Regions from separate parts of the Arthrobacter sp. Cr_A7 genome, predicted to be linked through region 1. Evidence: predicted binding sites of a transcription regulator. Region 1 holds the regulator's gene; the other holds the start of a gene.
The links. The regulator HrcA, encoded in region 1, represses chaperone genes, less so after heat shock. The targets are predictions, from matches to a motif close to TTNGCACTCGNNNNNNNCGAGTGCNAA.

Region 2: a site for HrcA is predicted at 2,814-2,840, ahead of groES (co-chaperone GroES). Genes of this name have one in related genera too.

Annotation. Positions count from the first base shown of each region.
Region 1 covers NZ_JARHXQ010000008.1:3,807-8,333, reverse strand. The annotation lists gene P2Q66_RS00545 (16S rRNA (uracil(1498)-N(3))-methyltransferase) at 1-70, opposite strand, end outside; gene dnaJ (molecular chaperone DnaJ) at 73-1,200, opposite strand; gene hrcA (heat-inducible transcriptional repressor HrcA) at 1,285-2,298, opposite strand; gene P2Q66_RS00530 (DUF3097 domain-containing protein) at 2,476-3,327, shown strand; gene P2Q66_RS00525 (DUF4870 domain-containing protein) at 3,446-3,865, shown strand; gene hemW (radical SAM family heme chaperone HemW) at 4,004-4,527, opposite strand, start outside.
Region 2 covers NZ_JARHXQ010000222.1:9,345-13,871, forward strand. The annotation lists gene P2Q66_RS13035 (dihydrofolate reductase family protein) at 1-11, shown strand, start outside; gene P2Q66_RS13040 (dihydrofolate reductase family protein) at 11-610, shown strand; gene groL (chaperonin GroEL) at 676-2,286, opposite strand; gene groES (co-chaperone GroES) at 2,364-2,657, opposite strand; gene P2Q66_RS13055 (DMT family transporter) at 2,883-3,800, shown strand; gene P2Q66_RS13060 (hypothetical protein) at 3,740-4,120, opposite strand; gene P2Q66_RS13065 (class I SAM-dependent methyltransferase) at 4,174-4,527, shown strand, end outside.

The sequences.
Region 1 (4,527 bases):
GGATGAAGCGTGTTGCGGGCGCGACGCCGTCCAGGGACCCGGCGGGAGTGAAGAAGACGGGGTTGCTCACCGCTACAGGTTACCGAGGCGGTCCCGGAGTTTGGCGAACATGCCGCCGCTGGCAGCGAGTTTGCCCTCGGTGATCTGCTCGCCGCGCATCTTGGCGAGCTGCCGCAGCAGGTCCTCCTGGGCGGCATCCAGCTTTGCGGGGGTCTCAACCTGCAGGTGCACCTTTAGGTCGCCGCGGCCGTAGCCGCGCAGGTGGGTAACGCCGAGGCCGCGGAGGGTGATGATCTCACCGGACTGCGTTCCGGGCTTGACGTCGATTTCCTGGGTCCCGTCGAAGGTCTCAAGGCTTACCTCTGTACCCAGCGCTGCGGCCGTCATGGGGATGTTCAGCGTGGCGTGGAGGTCGTCTCCGTCGCGGACGTAGGTGGCGTCATTGTTGACGCGGATTTCCACGTAAAGGTCACCGGAGGGTCCGCCGGCGGGCCCGGCCTCGCCCTGGCCGGAGAGCTGGATCCGGGTGCCGGTGGCCACGCCGGCGGGAACCTTGATGGTCAGGGACCGGCGGCTCCGGATCCGTCCCTGGCCGCTGCATTCGTTGCAGGGGTCCTTGATGACGGTGCCGAAGCCTTCGCAGCTGCCGCAGGGCGCAGCCGTCATGACCTGGCCCAGGATGGAGCGAACGGCCCGCTGGACCTGGCCGCTGCCTCCGCAGATGTCACACCGTTCGGGGTGGGTGCCGGGCCGGCAGCATGATCCCTCGCAGGTGGGGCAGGTGACCGCGGTGTCCACTTCGAGTTTCTTGTTGACGCCGAACACCGCATCGCGGAGGTCGATCCGGACACTGATGAGGGCGTCCTGTCCTCGGCGGACACGGGAGGCAGGCCCGGTGGAGCCGCCGGCGCCAAAGAACGTGTCAAAGATGTCCTGGAACGCGAAGCCCTGGCCGGCGTAGCTGCCGCCGCCGAATCCGTTGTCCGTACCGTTCTCGTTGCCGGTGGTGTCATAGACGCGCCGCTTTTGGGGGTCGGAAAGGACCTCGTACGCGTGGGTTACTGCCTTGAAGCGGTCTGCGGCGTCCTCACCCGGGTTAACGTCCGGGTGCAGGGTCCGGGCCAGCTTGCGGTAGGCCTTCTTGATTTCTTCGCCGGTGGCCTCCGGTGAGACTCCAAGGACGTCATAGTGGCTGCTCAAAGTTCGTATCTCTTCCTTGTTGTACTGCCTGCATGCGGGGTGCCCTGCCCGTGGTTCCGGCTGCCTGAGCGCCGGGACCGCCGGTCAGGGTCCCAGGATCCGGGAAAGGTAACGGGCAACAGCCCTGACGGCGGCCATGGTGGTGGGATAGTCCATGCGCGTCGGCCCCAGCACGCCAATCTTGGCCGTGCTGTCCGGGCCGTATCCCGTGGCCACGACGGACGCCTCGGAAAGGCCGTCGTAGGGGTTCTCGCGGCCGATGCTGACGGCCACGCCGCGGTGGTCCTGCGCCATCTCGCTCAAGAGCCGCAGCATGACCACCTGCTCCTCAAGGGCTTCCAGGACGGGGCCGATGCTGAGCGGGAAATCGACGTTGGACCGTGCAAGGTTCGCCGTTCCCGCCATCACCATCCGGTCCTCACGGCTGCTGTGCGCCAGCACCTCCAGCCCGTGGGCCAGCGCCTGCGCGGCCGGCCTCTGGCTGGGACTGACCGCCGACACCACGGCCGGAAGTGACTGGGCCAACTGGCCCAGCGGCGTTCCTGAAAGGGAACCCAGGAACCGGGTCCGCAAGGCGGCCAGGGCGTCGTCCCCCAGGTCCTGCCCGACGTCGATGACCCGCTGTTCCACCTTGCCGCTGTTCGCGATGAGCACCACCAGCACCTTGCGGGGAGCAAGCAGGACGAATTCGATGTGCCGGATCAGGGCACGGCTCAGGTGCGGATACTGGACAACCGCCACCTGGTTGGTCAGCTGCGACAGCAGGCGGACCGTCCGGTCCAGGACGTCGTCAAGGTCGTCTGAGCCCTCCAGCAGCGACTGGATGGCCCGGCGCTCGGCCTGCGACAGGGGTTTGACGGCCGAAATCTGGTCGACGAACAGACGGTAGCCCTTGTCCGTGGGAATCCGGCCCGCGCTGGTGTGCGGGGCGGTGATCAGGCCCTCGTCCTCCAGCGCCGCCATATCGTTGCGGATTGTCGCACTGGAGACGCCGAGATGATGCCTCTCGACGAGGGCCTTGGATCCCACCGGCTCGCGGGAGTGGACGTAGTCCTCCACGATGGCCCGCAGTACTTCCAGCTTGCGTGGCTCGCTCACACTCCACCTCCATCCAGGGTCAGGGCGGCCGTGCCGCCCGCACCGTGCCACCACCAGGGTTAGCACTCGACATGCCTAAGTGCTAACAGTCTATTATGCCTCGGGCCGTTGTTAGCATTGGTACCGCTCCGGGCGAAATTCCGGTGGCACTGATCTAGCGCTAGGCGGAGTCGATCCATGGATTACCAGAACTGGGGCCCCCGGGACATGTCCGCGCCCGTCCGGACCCAATTGCCCGAAGTGCCCGTTGAGCGCGGCATGGTGCTGGAGGACGTCCAGTCCGGTTGGGTCGGCGCCGTCACCCGGGTGGAAAAGTCCGGCGGAATGCACGTGGTGGTCCTCGAGGACCGCCGCGGGAAGTCACGGACCTTCCGGCTGGGTTTCGGTTTCCTCCTCGAAGGCCGGGCAATCCGCCTGATGCCCCCGGCACCCCGTCCCGCGACGGCCGGCCCCGCCGCCGGAAGGACTGCCTCCGGCTCGGTGCGGGTTGCCGGCCAGCGCGCACAGGTAGCGAAGGCCAGCCGCATCTGGGTGGAGGGAAAGCACGACGCCGAACTGGTGGAAAAGGTGTGGGGAGACGACCTCCGGGTGGAGGGCATCGTCGTCGAACCCCTGCACGGCATTGACGACCTGGCCGGCGCGGTGGCCAACTTCCGGCCCGGACCGGGACGGCGCCTGGGCGTGCTCGTGGACCACCTGGTGCCGGACTCCAAGGAGTCGCGCATTGCCGATGCCGTCATGGCGTCTCCCGGCGCGGCCGGGAACGTGCTCATCGTGGGCCATCCCTACGTGGACGTATGGCAGGCCATCCGGCCCGCTGTCCTCGGCATCGAGAAGTGGCCCGTTGTGCCGCGCGGGCAGGACTGGAAGACCGGAATCCTGGCCTCTTTCGGCTGGCCCCACGCCACGAAGGAAGACATCGGGCTGGGATGGCAGAAGCTGTTGGGGGCCGTCCGCAGCTATGCAGACCTGGAAGCATCCCTGCTGGGGCGGGTCGAGGAAGTGATCGACTTCCTCACTGTTCCCTGATTGGGCAGCCAACACCCGGATAGCCAGTATTCTTGGTACTGCGGTGCCTGTGAAAAAGGGGCAGGCCCGCACCCAACCACCGGCATTCGCACCATTTGCACTCTCGAAGGAACAGACTGTGTCAGAAAACGCACGTGATCACAGGGACAGCCAGGGCGGCGCGGGCCGCTCGGAATACCACGGCGTCCCGGCGAATGCGCTGCCCCTGACGGCGGGCGAGGACCGGCAGTGGGCCACGCTGGCGCACTTTGGCGGGATCCTCGGCTGCGTTCCTGCCCTGCTGATCTTCCTCATTTTCAGGGACCGTGGACCGTTCACCGCCCAGGAGTCCAAGGAAGCCCTCAACTTCAGCCTCCCGCCCACCATCGCGGCCGTGGTGGCCAATATCCTGGTGTTCATCCCCGTGGTCGGCAACATTTTTGCCGTGATCGCGACCCTCATCTGGATCGCCCTGACCTGCTTCTCCGTGGCCGCCGGCATCCACGTCAACCGCGGCCAGCCGCACCGCTACCCGTACAACCTTCGCTGGATCAAGTAGCGTTCCAGCAACAGGGGGCCACACCCGCGGGGTTCCCTGGCCGAGCTTGCGAGGTCAGGGTGCGGGTGGGGAGGGTCACTCCCTGCCCAATAACCACGCGTTTTTGGGCAGAACCTGACCCCGTGTTGGTTTAGCGGGTTACTCGGGCAGGATGCGGCGGACCACGGCGTCAGCCAGCAGGCGTCCCTTGAGGGTGAGGACCAGTTTCCCCCGGAACGCCGCGGCCGGGTCCACCAGGCCGTCGGCAATCAGCCCGGCAATCTCATGGCGACCCACGGCGCTCAGGGCAGCCACCTCAAGCCCGGCCTGAAGGCGGGCTTCCAGCATGACGCGCTCGATGTTCCGGGTTTCCAGGTCCAGGGTCTCCCTGCCTGCGGCCGGGGACAGGCCCTGCGCCAGGCGGCCGGCGTAGGCAGTGGGGTGCTTGACGTTCCACCAGCGGACACCGCCCATGTGGGAGTGCGCGCCGGGGCCGATCCCCCACCAGTCGTCCCCGCGCCAGTAGGCGAGGTTGTGGCGGCAGGCATGGTCCGGGGTACGGGCCCAGTTGCTGACTTCGTACCAGCCCAGCCCGGCTTTGGTGATCAGCTCATCGGCGAGCTCGTACTTGTCCGCATGGTCGTCGTCGTCGATTCCGGGTACCTCCCCACGGCGGATCTGGG
Region 2 (4,527 bases), on a different contig from region 1:
AGGGCGCCTGATGGCCAAGGTCATTGCAGCCATCAGCACGTCGGTTGACGGTTACATCACCGGCCCCGACGACGGTCCCAGGTACGGCCTGGGCAAGGGTGGGGAACGCCTGCACTACTGGGTGATGGGCGGCCCCTGGACCTACGACGGCGGACATGACTTCGCGATGCAGGGCCCGGACAAGGATTTCTATGACGAGCTGGAAGCCGGATTGGGTGCCGGCGTCGTCGGCCGGGGCATGTATGACGCCGCAGGGGCATGGGGAGGAACCAACCCGTTCGGCGGCCCGCTGTTCGTGCTCACCCACCGGGTACAGGACCAGCCGGCGGCGGCGTCCGGGTTCACTTTCGTGTCCGGGCTCGATGAAGCCCTGGCGCGGGCGATTGAGGCGGCAGGGGACAAAGACGTATCGATCGGCGGCGGCGCGGACGTGATCCGGCAGGCACTTGCCGCCGGGAGGGTGGACGAACTGGTGCTCTCGACGGCACCGGTGATCCTCGGTGCCGGTAAGCGCCTTTTTGACGGCTTCGGCCAGGACATCAACCTCGGCATCATCAAGACGGTGAGCTCGACGTTCGCCACGCACGTGCGCTACGCGGTCAAGAAGTAAAGGGGCACAAAAAACCGGCCCGGCAGATGCCGGACCGGTCTTTGTGCCTTGGCAGCCAGTGAAGGCTAGTGGCTGTGGCCTGCGTGCTCGTCTTCCTCAGCGGGCTTTTCCACAACCAGGGTCTCGGTGGTGAGAACCAGGGCAGCGATGGAGGCTGCGTTGCGGAGGGCTGCACGGGTGACCTTGACGGGGTCGATGACGCCGGCAGCGATCAGGTCCTCGTACTCGCCCGACTTGGCGTTGAAGCCGTTGTTGGTTTCGAGTTCGGCAACCTTGGCGGTGATCACGTAACCGTCGAAGCCTGCGTTCTGGGCGATCCAGCGCAGCGGCTGGACCAGCGCGCGGCGGACGATGCCCACTGCAGCGGCGGCGTCGCCTTCGAGTGCCTTGACGGCCGGGTCCTCGTCGAGGGCCTTCAGCGCGTGGATCAGGGCGGAACCGCCACCGGCCACGATGCCTTCTTCGAGGGCGGCGCGGGTGGAGGAAACAGCATCTTCGATGCGGTGCTTCTTTTCCTTCAGCTCAACCTCGGTTGCGGCACCCACCTTGATGACGCCGATGCCGCCGGCCAGCTTGGCCAGGCGCTCCTGGAGCTTTTCGCGGTCCCAGTCGGAGTCGGTGCGGGTCAGCTCGGCACGGAGCTGGGCAACGCGTGCAGCAACGTCCTCGGCAGCACCGGCGCCGTCCACGATGGTGGTGTTGTCCTTGGTGACCGTGATGCGGCGGGCGGTACCCAGCACCTCAAGGCCAACGGAGTCCAGGCTCAGGCCCAGTTCCGGAGAGACAACCTGCGCACCGGTGAGGGTGGCGATGTCCTGCAGCATGGCCTTGCGGCGGTCGCCGAAGCCCGGAGCCTTGACAGCCACCACGTTGAGGGTGCCGCGGATGCGGTTGACGATCAGCGTGGACAGGGCCTCGCCGTCGACGTCCTCGGCGATGATGAACAGCGGCTTGGAGCTCTGCAGCGCCTTCTCCAGCAGCGGCAGGAATTCCTGGATCGAGGAGATCTTGCCCTGGTTGATCAGGATGAGGGCGTCCTCGAGGACTGCTTCCTGGCGTTCCGCGTCGGTGACGAAGTACGGGGACAGGTAGCCCTTGTCGAACTGCATGCCCTCGGTGAGGACCAGTTCGGTCTGCGTGGTGGAGGATTCCTCGATGGTGATCACACCATCCTTGCCCACCTTGCCGAAGGCCTCGGCCAAGAGCTCGCCGATCTCTTCGCTCTGAGCGGAGATGGCCGCAACGCTGGCAACCTGGGTGCCTTCAACGGGACGGGCATTCTCCAGCAGGCGTGCAGCGACGGCTTCAACGGAAACCTCGATGCCGCGCTTGATCTGGCCGGGAGCAGCGCCGGCAGCTACGTTGCGCAGGCCTTCCTTGACCAGTGCCTGGGCCAGGACCGTGGCGGTGGTGGTGCCGTCGCCGGCAACATCGTTGGTCTTGGTGGCTACTTCCTTGGCCAGCTGTGCGCCAAGGTTTTCGTACGGGTCGTCCAGCTCGACTTCGCGGGCGATGGTGACGCCGTCGTTCGTGATGGTGGGCGCGCCCCACTTCTTGTCCAGGACAACGTTGCGGCCGCGGGGGCCGAGCGTCACCTTGACGGTGTTGGCGAGCTTGTCGATGCCGGCTTCAAGAGACCGGCGGGCAGCGTCGTTAAACGCAAGCTGCTTTGCCATGGTTTTGTCCTTTCAAGACAGAACCCCGCGCAGCTGACCAGCAGTAAGCATGACCAGCGGCACGGGGATCCGGAGAGTTACTTTACGACGATCGCCAGGACGTCGCGGGCGGACAGCACGAGGTACTCGGTGCCGCCGGTCTTGACTTCGGTTCCGCCGTACTTGGAGTAGATGACGACGTCGCCAACGGCTACGTCGACAGGAACGCGGTTGCCATCCTCAAAGCGGCCGGGGCCAACTGCAACAACTTCGCCTTCCTGCGGCTTCTCCTGTGCGGAGTCCGGGATGACCAGGCCGGAAGCCGTGGTCTGCTCGGCTTCGAGCGGGCGGACAACAATACGATCCTCAAGAGGCTTAATAGAGACCGACACTCGGACCTCTCCTTTTCGTCAGCAAATTCGTGGACTGGAAAGCTTTCCGCCCTGGCTGGCAAACCGTCGTCGCGGTGCCGGCAGCAGCCTGGCTGGGAGCTCTTCATGTGTTAGCACCCTCCTAGGGAGAGTGCTAATGAAGACTCTATGTGCGGGTTAGCACTCGGTCAAGGCGAGTGCCAGCGTTTCGTCATCCGCGTACACGGCGGCGTGTACATTGAAGCGGTGCGAGCCGCCGTATACCTGATCCTTGCGAACCTGTTCTGGGCCGGAAACTTCGTGGTGGGCCAAGCCGCGATGAAAACCATGGAGCCCCTGCAGCTCACCTTCTGGCGCTGGGCGCTGGCCGCGGTCCCGCTGCTCCTCCTGGCGCAGGCCGTTGACCGGCCGGACTGGCGCGCCGTGCTGCGCCGCTGGCCGGTACTGCTGCTGCTGAGCGCCCTGGGCATGAGCGGCTACACCCTGCTGCTGTACAGCGCACTGCAGCACACGTCGGCCCTGAACGCTTCCCTGGTGACGGCGGCCAACCCGGCCCTGATCATGGTGCTGGCCGTGGTCCTGCTCAAGGACCGGCCGGGCCCGGTGAGCTGGCTGGGCATCGCGCTGGGCCTGGCCGGCGTGCTGATGGTTTTGACAGGCGGCGACGTGTCCCGCCTGCTGACCTTTTCCATCAACACCGGAGAGCTGCTGATCGTGGCAGCCATCACCGTCTGGGGTTTCTACACGATCGTCGCCAGGCGGCTTGCCCTCCCCGCGATCACCGCAACGGCCGTGCAGGTGGCCATGGCGGCGGTGGTCCTGGCACCCATCGCGGCAGCAACCGGGGCCGGGCTGCCGTCCACTCCGGCCGAGGGCTGGTCCCTGGCGTTCATCGCCCTGTTCCCCTCGCTGGGCTCCTACCTGCTGTGGAACCTGGCACTCAAACGGACTTCTGCGGCCAACGCCGGCAACTACCTGAACCTGATCGCCGTCTTCACCGCCATCATCACCGTGCTGCTGGGCCAGCCCATCACCGCGGCACAGGTGCTGGGCGGAGTCCTGGTGATATCGGGGGTCCTGCTGACCAGCGCCGGCCAGCGGCCTCAGCGTCCCAGGTCGTCGAAGTCCACGTCCTCGCCGCCGTCGGAATCCCGCCTCCCCTGATTCCTGCCGCGGTAGAGCACCACGGCCGCAACGGCGGCAGCGAGCAGGGACGCCACCAGGAACACGATGCTTCCCGCCCGTGCGCCGGCATACAACCCGCGGATGTCGCTGGCTTCCTGGGTGTCGTCCTGGATGTCGTTGCCCCCCACGGAATAGACGGTGGCGTTGAAGGTATCCAGGAAGAAAACGATCACCAGCAGCGCGATGCACACCACTGCCACCAGGGAAGCCGCAATGAGGGCGGGACGGGCATACCTGGCGGGACCCCGGTCCGTGGGCTGCTGTTCTCCGGACTGCTGGGGGCCTGCGCTGTCTTCCATGCTTTCAACACTATCGGCATAGCGCCGGGCCCTCCTCCACTAGGCTGGAACCCATGCCCCACGCTCCCCAGGACCAGATCGCACCGCTGCTCACCCCGGAAGGCTGGGAGCTGCTGGCGTCCCTGGGTCCCTACCAGGAGGACTCCTCCTTCGAGCTCAATTCGGCCCTCCGGAAGGCCGGCCACTCCCCCGACCTGGTCTCCGCCGTCCTGACCCAGTCCAGGCTCCGCACCAAGGCCGAAGCAAAATTCGGGGAATTTTCCCGGCAGATGCTCTTCACCCAGGCAGGCCTGGAACAGGCCACCCGCCTGAACGTTGCCGCCCGGCACGCGCAGCGGTTTGCCGGCGCGGGGGTCAGCCATGTGGCAGACCTGGGCTGCGGGCTGGGCGCCGATTCGCTCGCCCTG